Regions from separate parts of the Halomonas sp. LES1 genome, predicted to be linked through region 3. Evidence: riboswitches for the same ligand, from Rfam matches in the RefSeq annotation. Region 3 holds a riboswitch; each other region holds the start of a gene.
The links. Region 3 has a riboswitch for thiamine pyrophosphate ahead of thiO (glycine oxidase ThiO). Riboswitches for the same ligand answer to the same signal wherever they lie in the genome.
Positions count from the first base shown of each region.

Region 1 (5,198 bases), on a different contig from region 3:
GCTGCGCACCCCCCTGGCGGTACTCGACCTGCACGCCCAGAACGCCCTGGCCGCCGAGGACCCCGCCGACCGCCACGAGGCGCTGCAGGAGCTACGCGGCGGCGTGTCCCGAGCCACTCGGCTGGTCTCCCAGCTGCTGACCCTGGCACGCCTGGAGCCCGAAGAGGTGGAGCAGGAGGCGGCGCCACGTGTGGCGAGCAACTTGCTGATCGAGGTACGCGAGGCGCTGGCCGAGCTCTCACCGCTGGCCATCGAGCGAAACCAGACCCTGGACCTTGTCGCCGACGAGGCGGATGACTGGCAACTGGCCGCCGAGCCGGGCGCCATCGGTATCCTGGTGCAGAATCTGGTCGGCAACGCCCTGCGCTATAGCCCGGACGGCGGCCGGGTGACGGTGGCCCTGGAGGACGATACGGACCATCTGATGCTGCAGGTGGATGACCAGGGCCCGGGAATCCCCGCCGCGGAGCGCGAGCGCGTCACCGAGCGTTTCCATCGCGTCGGCCCCGGAGCCGGTGCCGGCCTGGGGCTATCCATCGTCGAGCGCCTGCTGGCCCGCCACGGCGGCACGCTCGATCTCGGACCCGCCCCCGGGGGTGGGCTGCGTGTCGTGGCGATGCTGCCCCGGGACGCCTGAGCTTCGCGTCCCTCCGCAACCTCCCCCTACTCGTCAGCCAACGACGCTTGCGGCTCCCCATCGGTCGACACTGTCTTCTCGCCCCCAGCCTCGTCCCCACCGAACGTCATCCCCAATACGCGCCTGTCGACATAGTGCAGCAGCCCTAGCTGAAAAAGCAGCACCAGGAAACACCAGAACAGTGCCTTGATCATGGCCCCCTCCTTTCGAAGGCTCACAGCCTTCATGCTTGTGATTGCGATTCCGCCGTCGACAGAGAAGGCGCCTTCGTCGTCAAGAACTCGACAGCGTCCTGAGCATCCTCGCGATAGCTTCGCTGAAACACCGCCAATACCTATCGCGACATGGCCTGTGCCAAGGTCATCCACTGCCTCACAGATCATGTCCCATCATCATCCTGTAGGTATCTGCAAAGCTATTCGCCGTTGCCACCTCTGGCGTTGCGCTCTCCGTCCGCCCGACGGCCCGTCGAATATCAGCCGCCGAGACCAGGCCACGAATTCGCAGGCTTCCCTGCTGATCGCGCTCGGTCACCAGCAGGTGCTGGTCGGTCATCGATTCCAGTGATAGCAGCAGGTCGCCAATGGTTAAAGTGGCAAGCTGCTCCAGCGGCATGGCCGAGAGCTTCTGCCAGGGTGTCATGATCATGCCCACGGTCACCTCATCGCTCGAGAGACCATGCTGTTGCTGGGCAAGCGTGATGCGACGACCACCAATGACCTCACGGGCTGCCAGCACGCCGATGCAACACTGCTGATCATCGGTGACCAATAGCAGGCGAAATCCACCATGGCGCATCATCAAGTGGGCCTCATTGACATCGGCATCGGCCCGAATCGTGCGGGGAGCCACCCGCAAGAAGTCCGTGAGCATCTCGAGGGCAGGATTCAATACGCTGAACCCATCCCGGGCAGGGGTAGCCAGCCGCGGGGCTGCCTCGAGCCGACTGAGAGGCATGAAGGAAGCGTGTAACTGGTTCATGGGATTACTCCTGTGCGGGGTAAATGGGTACCACCGGCATTCATTTATTTACATTCACAGGACTCCCTTAAGGCAGCCTTAAGGCTAGAACAGCTATCATGCTGCCCCCTCTTCCTCGACGCTTCACTGCCACCATGACATCTCCCCTGAACGCCCTCCGCCAAGCGCCTTACCGCCTCGGCGCGTTTCTGTTTCTTGGTTTTTGCTGCCTGGCCATACCCTCTCTTGCCATGGCCAGCGCCGGCCCCCTCGATCTCACTGGCTCAGGGGTCGGCGTGATCTCGGTGGCACTCTTCGTGCTCGCCTACGCCCTGGTCATGTCCGAAGAGCTGCTGCACATGCGCAAGTCGAAGCCGGTGCTGGTCGCCGCCGGCCTGATCTGGGCGCTGGTGGCCTGGGCCTACACCAGTGCCGGACTGCCCCAACAGGCCGAGACGGCCTTTCGCGAAACGCTGCTCGAATACACCGAACTGCTGCTCTTCCTGCTGGTTGCGATGACCTATATCAACGCCCTGGAGGAGCGCCGGGTATTCGATGCGCTGCGCGCCTGGCTGGTACGCAAGGGGTTCAGCTACCGCAGCCTGTTCTGGATCACCGGCTGCCTCGCCTTCTGGATCTCGGCCATCGCCAACAACATGACCACCGCCATGTTGATGTGCGCCGTGGTGCTCAAGGTGGCCGAGGGCGACGACCGCTTCATCCGGCTCTGCTGCATCAATGTGGTGGTGGCATCGAACGCCGGGGGCGCCTTCAGCCCGTTCGGCGACATCACCACGCTGATGGTGTGGCAGGCCGGCCAGCTACCCTTCGGCGCCTTCTTCCAGCTGCTGGCACCTTCGCTGGTCAACTTCCTGGTACCGGCGCTGGTAATGAACTTCTTCATTCGCAACCGCAAGCCTCCGACCCTCACCGAGGAGGTGTGGCTCAAGCGTGGTGCGCGGCGCATCATCCTGCTGTTCCTGCTCACCGTGGCCATCTCGGTGCTGTGCCACTCGGTGCTCAGCCTGCCGCCGGCCATGGGCATGATGTTCGGCCTGGGCCTGCTGCAGTTCTTCGGTTACTTCCTGCGCCGCAGCCTGCCACGTTCACTGGACAGGAAGCGCACCCGTTATGCCCAGCGCGGTGACTGGAAGAAGCTGGAGCAGCTCGGCAGCGTGGTGCCCTTCGATATCTTCAGCCGTATCGCCCGCGCCGAGTGGGACACCCTGCTGTTCTTCTATGGCGTGGTGATGTGCGTGGGCGGACTGGGCTTCATGGGCTACCTGGCACTTCTCTCGGAGACGCTCTACGGTGGCTGGAACCCACTGTGGGCCAACATCGTGCTGGGCATCGTCTCGGCGGTCGTCGACAACATTCCGGTGATGTTCGCCGTGCTCTCCATGGCACCCGACATGTCCGAGGGCCATTGGCTACTGATCACCCTGACCGCCGGTGTCGGTGGCAGCCTGCTCTCCATGGGCTCCGCCGCCGGCGTGGCGCTGATGGGACAGGCTCGCGGGATCTACACCTTTGCCGGCCATCTACGCTGGGCGCCCGCCATCGCCCTGGGCTATGCGGCCAGCGTGGCGACGCACCTGATGATCAATCACTCCCTGTTTTAAGATCGATGCACGGGCTTTACAGGCTTATCCGGGGCAGGGATAGTGATGCCCACGACAGGGGCGCCGCGGCATCCACCGCGGTTGAGACGCACCCTTGGAACCTGACCCGGATCATGCCGGCGTAGGGAGTCGTGCAGCCCACCCCGGCGACTGCACCTCCCGCGCCCGGGAGGAATGATGACTACCGCCATCCGCGGACCGATCGACCCCGCCGCCCACCTGGTACGCCTGCGCGAGCGGGCGCCGCTGATTCACAACATCACCAATCTGGTGGCCATGAATCCCATGGCCAATGTGCTGCTGGCACTGGGCGCCTCGCCGGCCATGGTGCATGCCCGCGAGGAGGCCGCCGAGTTTGCGGCGCTGGCCGATGCGCTGACGATCAACATCGGCACCCTTTCTCCCCACTGGCTGGCCGCCATGGAGGAGGCCGCCGAGGCCGCGCAGCTGGCGGGCAAGCCCTGGGTATTCGACCCGGTGGCAGTGGGTGCCACCGCTTATCGCCGCGAGGCAGGCCAGCGCCTGCTGGAACATCGACCGACGGTGATCCGCGGCAACGCCTCGGAGATCCTCGCCCTGGAGCGTCAGGGCAGTGGCGGTCGCGGGGTCGACAGCAGCGACCCCATCGAGGCCGCCGAACAGGCCGCGATCACCCTGGCGCGGCGCACCGCGGCGGTGGTAGCGGTCACCGGTGAGGTCGACCTGGTCACCGATGGCCGGCACCTGGCCCGGGTGCCGGGTGGTCATCCCCTGATGCCCCGGGTCACCACCCTGGGCTGCGCCCTCACCGGGGTGGTGGCCGCCTTCCTGGCAGGGGCCGAGGATCCCTTCGCCGCCAGCGTGGCGGCACTCGCCTGCTACGGCGAGGCGGGGCGCCGCGCCGGTGAGGTGGCCAGCGGCCCCGGCAGCTTTTCGGTGGCCTTCCTCGATGCCCTCTACGCCCTCGACCACGACCAGCTTGTCACCCTGCCCACCCTGGAGGTGTCCGATGCGCCTTGATCTTTCCCTGTACCTCGTTACCGACCCGAGCCTGTGCGCCGACCATGGCCTGGAGAAGACCGTCGTGGCCGCGGTGCGCGGTGGCGCCACGGTGATACAGCTGCGCGACAAGCATGCCGATGACGGCGAGCTGATCGACCAGGCCCGGCGACTGAAGGCGGCCCTTGCCGGCAGCGGCGTGCCGCTGATCATCAATGACCGCCTGACGGTGGCGGTGGAGAGCGGCGCCGACGGCCTGCATATCGGTCAGGACGACGGCGAGGTGGCCGCGGCCCGAGCGGCACTGGGGGAACAGGCGATCCTGGGGCTCTCGGTGCAGACCCTGGAGCAGATGGCCCGCCTCGATGTCGAGCGTCTCGACTACCTGGGGCTTGGCCCGGTCTTCGCCACCCCGAGCAAGCACGACCATGCCGCCCCCCTGGGGTTCGAAGGGTTGGCCAGCCTGGTGGCGGCCAGTCCCCTGCCCAGCGTGGCGATCGGCGGACTCAAGGCGGAACATGCCGCCGCGGTACGCCAGACCGGCGCCCAGGGCCTGGCGGTGATCTCGGCGATCTGCGGCATGCCGGACCCGGAGGCCGCGGCGCGCGCCTTCTATCCCGACTAAATCATGCCCCGACTGAATCATGCCCCGCCTGATGCCTGGGTCAGGCGGTCGGGCGCCGCGCGAGCGAGGTGCGCCGCTCGTGGTAGGCGATCGCCAGGCCGCTGGCGATGATCAGGCTGCCGCCGACGAAGACCCAGAGGTCCGGCACCTCGTCCCAGAACCACCACCCCAGCAGCACCGCCCATAGCAGCGCGGTGTAGTCGAAGGGCGCCACCAGGGCGGCCGGTGCGTAGCGAAAGGCCAGGGTCAGGCCGGTCATCGCGCCCACGCCGAGGAAGCCCGCCATCAGGAAGGCCGGCCAGTGCAGGGGCGCCGGCATCTGCCACACCCACGGCAGCGTCGTGGCAGACACCAGCAGCGGCACCAGGGTGCTGTA
Region 1 covers NZ_JAVRGC010000004.1:154,613-159,810, forward strand. The annotation lists gene RM463_RS11050 (ATP-binding protein) at 1-637, shown strand, start outside; gene RM463_RS11055 (hypothetical protein) at 664-831, opposite strand; gene RM463_RS11060 (CBS domain-containing protein) at 1,010-1,618, opposite strand; gene nhaD (sodium:proton antiporter NhaD) at 1,753-3,219, shown strand; TPP riboswitch at 3,266-3,364, shown strand; gene thiM (hydroxyethylthiazole kinase) at 3,397-4,218, shown strand; gene thiE (thiamine phosphate synthase) at 4,208-4,822, shown strand; gene RM463_RS11080 (DMT family transporter) at 4,863-5,198, opposite strand, start outside.
Region 1: another riboswitch for thiamine pyrophosphate. It lies ahead of thiM (hydroxyethylthiazole kinase); the one in region 3 lies ahead of thiO (glycine oxidase ThiO).

Region 2 (5,198 bases), 380 kb from region 3:
CATGGTCCCGCGCTCAACGGCGGACCGGTGATCAAGGTCAATGCCAGTCAGCGCTACGCCACCAACAGTGCGACGGCGGCGCTGTTTCGCGACCTCTGTCGCGAGGCCGAGGTGCCCGTGCAGAGCTTCGTGACGCGTGCCGACATGGGGTGTGGCAGCACCATCGGGCCGATCACCGCCACCGGGCTCGGTGTGCCTACCCTCGATGTGGGGGTGCCGCAGTGGGCCATGCACTCGATCCGTGAGACCGCGGGAAGTGAGGATGTGGCCTATCTGACGCGGGTGCTGGCTGCCTTCTGCAACCGCCCCGAGCTGGCTTGAGCACACAAAAAAACCCGGCGCCGATGGCGCCGGGTTGCGTGATTCTGGTGGCTACGCCCTGACTCGAACAGGGGACCCCATCATTATGAGTGATGTGCTCTAACCAACTGAGCTACGTAGCCAGCGGCGCGTACTCTATCCAGCGTTGGCCCCTCTGTCAACTGCCTGATATGGAAGGCATGCCAAGGCTTGACACTTGGCCGTGTGGTCGATAATATGCGCGCCATCTCGACGAGACGAGACATTGCGTCCCATTCGTCTAGTGGTCTAGGACACCGCCCTTTCACGGCGGGAACAGGGGTTCGAACCCCCTATGGGACGCCACTCGACTCATCAGATAACCGGAATGCGGGAATAGCTCAGTGGTAGAGCATCGCCTTGCCAAGGCGAGGGTCGGGAGTTCGAATCTCCTTTCCCGCTCCATCTTCTGAAAGGAAGATACAGCGTCCCATTCGTCTAGTGGTCCAGGACACCGCCCTTTCACGGCGGGAACAGGGGTTCGAACCCCCTATGGGACGCCACTTCTTCGACTGCAGCGTAGAGTCGTCGAGGTAGTGGTAGAAGTAGTAGTAGAACGAGAAGTACGAGACAGGCGGGAATAGCTCAGTGGTAGAGCATCGCCTTGCCAAGGCGAGGGTCGGGAGTTCGAATCTCCTTTCCCGCTCCATGCGTCCCATTCGTCTAGTGGTCCAGGACACCGCCCTTTCACGGCGGGAACAGGGGTTCGAACCCCCTATGGGACGCCAACTCGCTCTCGTCGTGCCAACAGTAGTACCGATATCAAGCGGGAATAGCTCAGTGGTAGAGCATCGCCTTGCCAAGGCGAGGGTCGGGAGTTCGAATCTCCTTTCCCGCTCCAATCGGTTTCACGCTACTGGCCAAGGCTCGCGTCAGGAGCTGGAGCGCCAGCCCGGTCGAATCTCCTTTCCCGCTCCAATCGGTTCTCCCTCTCTGAATTCTGATCATAAGCTAAGGCGCCAGCCTGGCTGATGATGTCTTGTCGTTTTTCGTATTTCACTCCAGAAGATCCCCTGTTTCCCCGGTCAGGCCAGGGCTCACTGCTTGAGCCGGAATGCCGGCCCGGCTGTTGCTGTCCGTCCGAATGCGCTATGGTGCCCCACTAGACACGGGGTGCGGCCATGGCCGCTGAGAAAATACCCGTCGAACCTGATCCAGTTCACACTGGCGAAGGGATGTCGGCCGGCTCCAGCGCGGCGCCCTTTGCCGCGTACCAAGGAGTCTTCATGGCCGTTTCCTCTCTCTCCATCGACCAGCAGGCCATCGATCAGCAGGTCGTGCTTGTTACCGGCGGTGCTCGTGGGCTCGGCGCTCATCTGACCCGAGCCTTTCTCGGGCAGGGCGCCCGGGTGGTGGTGAACTATTTCCAGAGTCGCGATGCCGCCGAGGCACTGGTGAAGGAGGCGCCGCAGCGGGTACTGGCCGTCCAGGCCGACGTGCGTGACGCCGAGGCGATCGAGTCGCTGTTCGAGCAGGCGCGTGAGCACTTCGGCACGCCGATCACCACCGTGGTCAACAACGCCCTGCCCGCGTTCACCTTCAACGGCGACGCGCGTCCCGACGCCGATGCCCTGGACTGGTCGCATCTCCAGCAACAGCTTGAGGGTGTCAACCGGGGAGCGCTGAACACCATCCAGGCGGCGCTGGCCGGCATGCGCGAGCAGGGAGGTGGACGCATCGTCAATATCGGCACCAATCTGTTCCAGAATCCCGTCGTGCCGTACCACGACTACACCGCGGGCAAGGCCGCGCTGCTCTCGCTGACCCGTACGCTCGCCAACGACCTGGGGCCCGACAACATCACCGTGAACATGATCTCCGGCGGGCTGCTGCGCACCACCGATGCGTCCAGCGCGACCCCGGAGGCGGTCTTCGACCTGATCGCGCAGAATACCCCCCTGCGGCGGGTGACCACCCCGGAGGAGTTTGCCGACGCGGCGCTGTTCTTCGCCTCCCCCTGGGCCAGGGCGGTCACCGGCCAGAACCTGATCGTCGACGGCGGACTGGTGAAAGGGTGATGAAGGCACGCAATCCCGACGAGAAATTGCACCTCAATCTGTTCGTGATGGGGTGCGGCCACCATCGCGCGGCATGGCGCCATCCCGACTCCTGCGCCGAGCGGCTTGGCGACATCGCCTACTATGAGTCCCTGGCCCGCACCGCCGAGCGCGGCAAGCTGGATGCGCTGTTCTTCGCCGATGGCATGAGCGCCGGCAGCGTGGAGGATGGCTTCCACTGGCACCTCGAGCCGCTGACCGCGCTCTCCGCCATGAGCCGGGCCACCCGGCGGATCGGGCTGATCAGCACGCTCTCGAGCACCTTCTACACTCCCTTCCACGCCGCCAGGCTGGTGGGCTCGCTGGACCACATCTCCGGCGGGCGAGTGGGCTGGAACGTGGTGACCTCGATGTTCGACAGCGAGGCGCGCAACCATGGCTATACGGCCATGCCCCCCCATGGCGAGCGCTATGTGCGCGCCGAGGAGTTCGTGCAGACGGTATTGGCGTTGTGGGACAGCTGGTCCGACGACGCCATCGAGCGCGATCGTAAGGGCCGCTATGCCGATCCCGACAAGGTGCGCCAGATTGACCATCACGGTGAGCACTTCCTGGTCGACGGGCCCCTCAACCTGCCGCGTCCTCCCCAGGGCAACCCGGTACTGGTACAGGCGGGTGCTTCTTCCCAGGGGCGCGATCTGGCGGCGCGCTACGCCGAGGCGATCTATGCTGTCGCCTACGACCTGGAGGCAGCCCAGGCCTACTACCGGGACATCAAGTCGCGGGTGGCGGCGGCCGGGCGCACCGCGCCGGTGCCGATCCTGCCGGGGCTCGTCACCTATGTGGGCGCTACCATGGAGGAGGCTCGAGCCAAGCAGCGCGAGCTGGACGACTGTCTGCCGGTGGAGGCCTCGCTGCGCCAGCTGGGACTGTTCATCGAGCAGGACTGCAGTGACTGGGAGCTGGATGCCCCGGTGCCGCCACTACCGCCGCTGACCGAGTTCCGTGGTCCCCAGGGGCGCTATGCCACCATCCTGCGCATCATCGAGACCGAGCAGCCCACCCTGCGCGAGCTGCTGGGGCGGCTCGCCGCCGGCGGCGGCCACTGCACCATGATCGGTACCCCGGAGAGCATCGCCGATGAGATGGAGCGCTGGTTCCACGGCCGCGGGGCGGACGGCTTCAACCTGATGCCGCCGTCGCTGCCCTCCGGGATCGAGGACTTCGTGGATCAGGTGGTGCCGGAACTGCAGCGTCGCGGACTCTTCCGGGAAGAGTACGAGGCGGCGACGCTGCGGGGGCACTTGGGCCTCGAGAGGCCGCCCGGCCGGCGCTCCTAGCGTCCAGCGCACCTGCTTTTTGAAACGCAAACGTCCCTCGAAACGCAAATGCCCTTCGAAGCGCTAACGTCCCAGAAACGCCAACGCCCCCTTCCGGGGGCGTTGGCGTGTGATCCCTTAGCCCTCGAAGCGTCGGGTGCCGGCGCTCAGAGCCGCAAAGTCGAAGCGTTGCTTCGCCGGCAGCAGCGCCAGGAGCGCCAGGCCCGTCACGACCGGCACGAAGGTGGCGAGCAGGAAGGACTCCATCAGGGTGTTCAAGGCGTCGCCCGGGGCCGGGAAGAGGAAGAGTCCGGCGACCAGGCCGCTGAGCGTGGCCAGTACCGCGGCGCGGCCGTCGAAGCGGCGGTTGAACAGCCCGAAGAATACCGGGAAGGCCGCCGCGCAGCAGAGCAGGTCGGCCAGCAGGAACAGGTAGAGCACGCTGTAGCCCTGGGCGGCCACGAAGGTCACCGGCAGTGCCAGCAGCAGGATCAGCCAGCGCGACAGTCGCATCAGCCGCTGGCCGCTGGCGTCAGGCAGCAGCCGTCCGCCATCCACGGCGATCATGCTCGAGGCGGCGCTGATGGTGGTGTCGGCGCTGCTCATGACCAGCGCCAGGCCCAGGAAGATCAGGCCCACGGCGAACCAGTCGGGAATGTCGGCGAGCAGCACGCTGAACAGCGCGACCGAGCCGTCACCGGGAAGGCCCAGCCCCACGAACGCCAGGCCGAACAGGCCCATCACGAAGATCATCGGGGCGCTCAGCAGGCCGCCGAGCAGAAAGCCAAGCCCCACGGCGCGGTTGCTCTGCGCCGCGTAGACCCGCTGCCAGTTGCCCTGATAGAAGAGTCCGGTCAGCATCACGGCCAGGAAGAAGGTGAGGCCGGCCTTGAGCCCCCCCAGGTCGGTGATATCCAGCAGTTGCGGTGCCGCCGACTCGAGCCCGGCGAGGGTGGGGCCGACGCCGCCGGCGGCCTGCCAGCCGACGATCAGCAGCACGGCGAGCAGCGGCATGATCACGACCATCTGCACCTTGTCGGTGAAGATCGAGGCACGCAGTCCGCCATACAGGGTGTAGAGCAGGGTGGCCGCCATCACCACCGAGCTGGTCGCCCACAGCGGGACCGGCGCCAGCAGCCCGACCATCTTGGCGATGGCGGTGATGCCCGCGGCCAGGGAGATGAACAGGTAGAACAGCATGATGACCAGGGTGAAGGCGTACATGGGGCGCCCGTAGCGGCTCATCACGAACTCGGTAAGCGAGTGGCCGCCCGGCGATAGCTCGCGCAGGCGCCGCCCCAGGGGAATCATCACCAGACGGGGTGCCAGCGAGCCCAGTGCATAGCCGGCAATGGCACCCAGGCCGCCCCAGGTGGCTGCCTGGGCGGGGCCGAACAGGATCCAGGTGCCCAGCGTCGAGGCCATCAGGGTCAGCACCGTGGCGGTGGCCCCCTGGCTGTTGCGGGCGATGATGAAGTCCTCGAGGCTCTCGTTGTGGCGGCGTGCATAGAGCAGGCCCGGCACGGCGAACAGCACGGAGAAG
Region 2 covers NZ_JAVRGC010000001.1:700,063-705,260, reverse strand. The annotation lists gene RM463_RS03395 (M18 family aminopeptidase) at 1-321, shown strand, start outside; tRNA gene RM463_RS03390 (tRNA-Met) at 367-443, opposite strand; tRNA gene RM463_RS03385 (tRNA-Glu) at 570-645, shown strand; tRNA gene RM463_RS03380 (tRNA-Gly) at 670-744, shown strand; tRNA gene RM463_RS03375 (tRNA-Glu) at 767-842, shown strand; tRNA gene RM463_RS03370 (tRNA-Gly) at 914-988, shown strand; tRNA gene RM463_RS03365 (tRNA-Glu) at 992-1,067, shown strand; tRNA gene RM463_RS03360 (tRNA-Gly) at 1,106-1,180, shown strand; TPP riboswitch at 1,439-1,532, shown strand; gene RM463_RS03355 (3-oxoacyl-ACP reductase) at 1,566-2,357, shown strand; gene RM463_RS03350 (LLM class flavin-dependent oxidoreductase) at 2,357-3,676, shown strand; gene RM463_RS03345 (sodium:solute symporter family transporter) at 3,794-5,198, opposite strand, start outside.
Region 2: another riboswitch for thiamine pyrophosphate. It lies ahead of RM463_RS03355 (3-oxoacyl-ACP reductase); the one in region 3 lies ahead of thiO (glycine oxidase ThiO).

Region 3 (5,198 bases):
GCCGCGGGTATCCTGCAGTCCCTTGACGAAGCGCGGGGGGACGGCAAAGCCCTCCTCCGCCAGGCGTATGGCCGGTTCCAGCGCCTCGGCAAGGCTCAGGGTGCCATGCTTCTCTAGCGCCAGGGCCAGGCCGGCCACGGTGCCAGGCACCCCTGCTGCCAGGTGGGTGAAGCGTGAGCGTTCGGTGACCGCTTCGCCATCCTCGTCCTGGAACATGGTCTCGGAGGCTGCCGAAGGTGCGGTCTCGCGATAGTCGATGGCGATGACCTCGTCACTCTCCTCATCGGAGATCAGCATGAAACCGCCGCCCCCGATATTGCCGGAGCGCGGCTGGGTGACCGCCAGGGCAAAGCCGGCGACTACCGCTGCGTCCACGGCGTTGCCGCCATCCGCGAGCACATCCCGGGCTACCTCGGAGGCAAGAAAGTGACTGGTGGCCACCATGCCGTTGCGACTCTCCTGAGGATGGAAACGCTCACCCTCGAGAATGGCTTGTTGGGAGAAGGCGGCGGGAGAGGTCAGCAGGCTCGCCGAGAGGAGGGCGATGGTCAGGGCTCTGGGCGCAGGGGGCGTCAGAAAGCGAGTGCTCATTGTAGTGTTCCTTGTTTTGGTGAGCAGAGTGGCAGCCTCGTGTGTGGGGTACGCCGTTGGGTTCTGCCCTCATCGCCAGCCTGTGGCGATCGAAGGCAGGAACGATCGGCGGCCCCCGGGCCGCCCATTCAGTTAGGTTCGATAGTCTGCTGCTGTCAAACCGGCGAGCGTGATGACGCTCGCCGGTGGTCGTGTCAGGGGGTGGCGTGCCAGAAGGGCTGGCCCAGGGTCGGCGTGCTGGGGCTGGCGGTCTGGCGTCGCTCCATCAGGCCGGCGAGATAGGCCTCGCGACCCGCCTCGATGGCGCGGGCGAAGGCGGCCGACATCTGTGCCGGGCGACGAGCCTTGGCCACGGCGGTGTTGAGCAGCACGCCATCGAAGCCCATCTCCATGGCTTCCGCGGCCTGGGAAGGCGCCCCGAGGCCGGCGTCGATGATCATCGGCACGTCGATACGCTCGCGCAGGGTGCGCAGGGCGTAACGGTTCATCAGGCCGCGCCCGGTCCCGATCGGTGCCCCCCAGGGCATCAGCGCCTGGCAGCCCGCCTCCTGGAGACGCTGACAGAGCACCAGGTCGTCGGTGCAGTAGGGCAGCACCTTGAAGCCCTGCTCGATCAGTTCCCGAACGGCTTCCAGCAGGCCGAAGGGGTCGGGCTGAAGGTTGTAGTCGTCGCCGATGACCTCGACCTTGATCCAGGGTGTGTCGAAGAGTTCCCGGGACATCTCGGCGAGCGTGATGGCTTCCCGGGCAGAGCGACAGCCGGCGGTGTTGGGCAGCAGCTGGCAGCCGCTTTCTCGCAGGATCTGCCAGAAGGCATCGCCGTCGCCACCGGCGTCGCCGCCGCCGGGGTTCTGGCGACGCAGCCCCAGGGTCAGCATGGCGCAGTCGGCGGCCTCGATGGCCTCCTGCATCACCTGTGGCGACGGGTAGAGGGCCGTGCCAAGCAGGAAACGGCTGCTGAAGCACTCTTCATAGAGCACCAGCGCATCGTCATGGGTTGAGTGGGTGTGCATCAGCCGCCTCCTACCGGGGCCACGATATCGATACGATCATCCTCGCCGAGGGTGCGCTCGGACCAGGTGGAGCGCGGCGCGAAGGCATCGTTGATGGCCACGGCAACGCGACGCTCGCCATAGCCCCACGCCTCCAGGGCCTGCGCCAGGGGGGTGCCTTCGGGGAGCCGAGCGGGCTCGCCGTTGAGGCTCAGGGTGATCTCATGCATGGGGTCACTCGCTTTCACGATAGGGTCTCCTGTGGGACGGGGCCGTCCAGTAGGTCGGCGAAGGGCTTGTCACCTTGGCCCCGGATCTCGCTCAGCAGATGCTCCACCACTGCCGGGGCAAGCAGATAACCGTGGCGAAACAGTCCATTGGCGCTGATCAGCCCATCACTTAGGGTAACCCGGGGCAGGTTGTTGCGGAAGGCGGGGCGCAGGTTGACGCCCTGTTCGAGGATGCGCGCCTCGGCGAAGGCCGGTGACAGGGTATAGAGGGCGCTGGAGAGCTCCAGCGAAGACTGCAGCGATATCGGTGAGCGATCCTCGCTTTCGATGGAGGTGGCGCCGATCACGAAGCGCCCATTGGGCTTGGGGACCACATAGAGCTGGTAGCGCGGGTGCATCAGGCGCACCGGCCGCGTCAGCGTGATCTCGCTGGTCGTCACATGCAGTGTTTCGCCGCGCACGCCGCGCAGGGTGGGGTGGTTGGGCTTGGCGCCATGGCCACGGCAGTCGATCACCAGGTCGAAGCGGTGTCTTCCCGCCGGGGTGGCCACTTCGCCGGGATGCACTTCCACCGGCGTATGGGCATGGCACTCGCCGCCCAGCTCACGAATCGCCCCCAGCAACCCTGTCAGCAGCTCGCGGTTATCCAGGTGTGCTTCATCGGCAAGAAACAGACCGTGGCGAAAGCGGGTCAGATCGGGCTCCAGATGATGGATGGCGCTGCCATCCAGTTCCTGATAGAGGGCGCCTTCCCCCAAGGTATCGGCAAGGTCGCGGCGGAACTGGATCAGCTCGTTGCCATCCTGGGGATGGGCAACCACCAGGCTGCCGTGTTGATGCCATAGCCCGGGCGCCTGCAGCTCCTCTAACCAGGTGGGCCAGCGATCGAGAGCCATCTGCCCCATCTCATAGACACTGTGCTCGCTGACAACCGTTTCGGCCAGGGGAGCGACCATGCCGGCGGCGGTCCAGGCAGCGGCGGGCGGCGTATCCAGGTCGCCTGCATCGTAGAGGCTGACGGCATGGCCGTCGCACAGCAGGCGCCAGGCTGTCAGCCGGCCGAGCAGGCCGGCGCCGGCGATGGCGATGCGGCGTTGTGGGGTGGCGTTCATGAGGTGCATCCGGCGGTTGGCGGTGTGGAGATCAGACTGGATGCAGGGTAGGGGCGGGCTGGGGCACGAGCTTGTTCCCTCCGCAGGCATCAACCTGATCAGGTTCAACGGGTTCGGCCGTACCGATCTCAGCCCCTTGATACCGCATGACGGTGAGAGGGGCGCCCCGACAAGAGCTGCCAACATAACCAAGAAGGCCCGCCGACGCAATCGAGCGTCGGCGGGCCTTGGTCATTGATGTTCATCGCGCCTCTCCGGGGCATGGCCCTGGCGGCGACTGTGCTCCGCCGAGGAGAGGTGTTGCGGGTCAGGCTGGGTTCAGGCGCAGTCGGCGGCGCCCTCTCCGAACATGTCGAAGAGCAGTTCGCGCCCCATGCCGGTCAGCACGAAGCGGCGCTGGTCGTTCCAGGTAGCGGCCTCGCTGGACTCGAGTATGCGCTGACAGACCGACCATTCGTGGCTGTCGCTCTCCAGCGTTTCCAGCGCAGTGGGGTCGAGGCCACGATGGGGGACGGTGACGGTTTCGAGCACGTGGCCCTGGCGATAGAGCAGGGCGGCCATGTTGGCGAGGCATTGGCGCAGGCTGCGCTGCATCCCGAAGGTGTCGATCGAAGAGGTAGTCATGCGCCGCGTCTTCCTTGGTGGAAAGTGCTGCGGCGCAGTATACAACCTTGGTCGAATAAGACCAAGGTCTAGTAGTGGGGTTACGGCGCGTCGTGGACCTCGCCGAGGAGCAGGAACTCGATCAGTGCCTTCTGGGCATGCAGACGATTGCCTGCCTCCTGCCAGACCACGGCCCTCGGGTCGTCGAGCAGGGTCTCGCTGATCTCCTCGCCGCGATGAGCCGGCAGGCAGTGCAGGAACAGCACGTCCTGGTGAGCGCGATCGAGCAGTGATTCGGTGACCTGCAGACCGGCGAAGGCCGCCTCACGCTTGGCCTGCTCCTCCTCCTGTCCCATGGAGGCCCAGACATCGGTCGTTACCAGATCGGCGCCGGTCACGGCCTCGGCGGGGTCGCGCAGCAGGGTGACGCGATCGCCGGCGGCCTCGAGGATATCCTGGCGCGGCTCATAGCCTTCTGGGCAGCAGATGCGCAGCTGGAAGTCGAACTGGCGGGCCGCATTGATCCAGGAGTGGCACATGTTGTTGCCGTCGCCGATCCATACCGCGGTCTTGCCCTTTACGCTGCCGCGTAGCTCGGTCCAGGTCATCACATCGGCGAGCAGCTGACACGGATGGTAGTCGTCGGTCAGCGCGTTGATCACCGGCACGCTGCTGGCCTCGGCGAACGCCTCGAGTCCGGCGTGGGAGAAGGTGCGGATCATCACGATATCGACCATCTCGGAGAGCACGCGGGCGGTGTCGCCGATGGGCTCGCCCCGGCCGAGCTGGGTGTCGCGGGGAGAGAGGAACAGCGCATGGCCGCCGAAGTGTGCCATGGCGGTCTCGAAGGAGACCCGGGTGCGGGTCGAGGACTTCTCGAAGATCATCGCCATGGTGTGATTCGGGAAGGGAGTGTAGTTGGGCCCCTCCGCCTTGAGCGCGTTCTTTATGGTGATGGCGCGCTGAATCATGTTGCTCAGCTCTTCGGGGCTGGCATCCATCAGGGTCAGGAAGTGCCGAGTGGCCATGCGGTGCTCCTCGCAAAAGCGCTCATCCTAGCCAGCCGCCGGGGGATGCGCAACGCGTTGTGGATCAGTAGAATGGCTGTCACCAAGACCTACCGCCGGGATCAGGTATTGATCGTACCGGCATTCGCGACCTCTGTTGTCCGCTACACCCATAGGGAGACGCCATGAGCACCACCCTCGAGAACATCCAGCGCCAGATCGGCGAAAACCCGATCCTGATCTACATGAAGGGCACCCCGCAGCTGCCCCAGTGCGGCTTCTCCGCCCAGACGGTGCAGGCGCTGATGGCCTGTGGCGAGCGCTTTGCCTTCGTCAATATTCTGGATAACCCGGATATTCGGACCGAGCTGCCCAAGTACGCCAACTGGCCCACCTTCCCGCAGCTGTGGGTCGAGGGCGAACTGGTCGGCGGCTGCGACATCGTGATGGAGATGCACCAGAACGGTGAGCTCGAAACGCTGATCAAGGAAACGGCCGCCAAGCACAAGGACGACCAGCCGGAAGCCTGAAGCGATAAGCTAGAAGCCTGAAGAAAAACACCCCTGCAGCATGGCTGCGGGGGTGTTTGCTATGGGGCGGGCTTATGCTGCTTTCCAGCCTATGGCGCCTCTTCCATTCCCTGTTCGCGCTGGGTCTGGGCCC
Region 3 covers NZ_JAVRGC010000001.1:322,455-327,652, reverse strand. The annotation lists gene ggt (gamma-glutamyltransferase) at 1-591, opposite strand, end outside; gene RM463_RS01625 (thiazole synthase) at 786-1,604, opposite strand; gene thiS (sulfur carrier protein ThiS) at 1,604-1,831, opposite strand; gene thiO (glycine oxidase ThiO) at 1,828-2,925, opposite strand; TPP riboswitch at 2,984-3,104, opposite strand; gene RM463_RS01610 (hypothetical protein) at 3,244-3,549, opposite strand; gene argF (ornithine carbamoyltransferase) at 3,630-4,556, opposite strand; gene RM463_RS01600 (Grx4 family monothiol glutaredoxin) at 4,721-5,065, shown strand; gene rnt (ribonuclease T) at 5,155-5,198, opposite strand, start outside.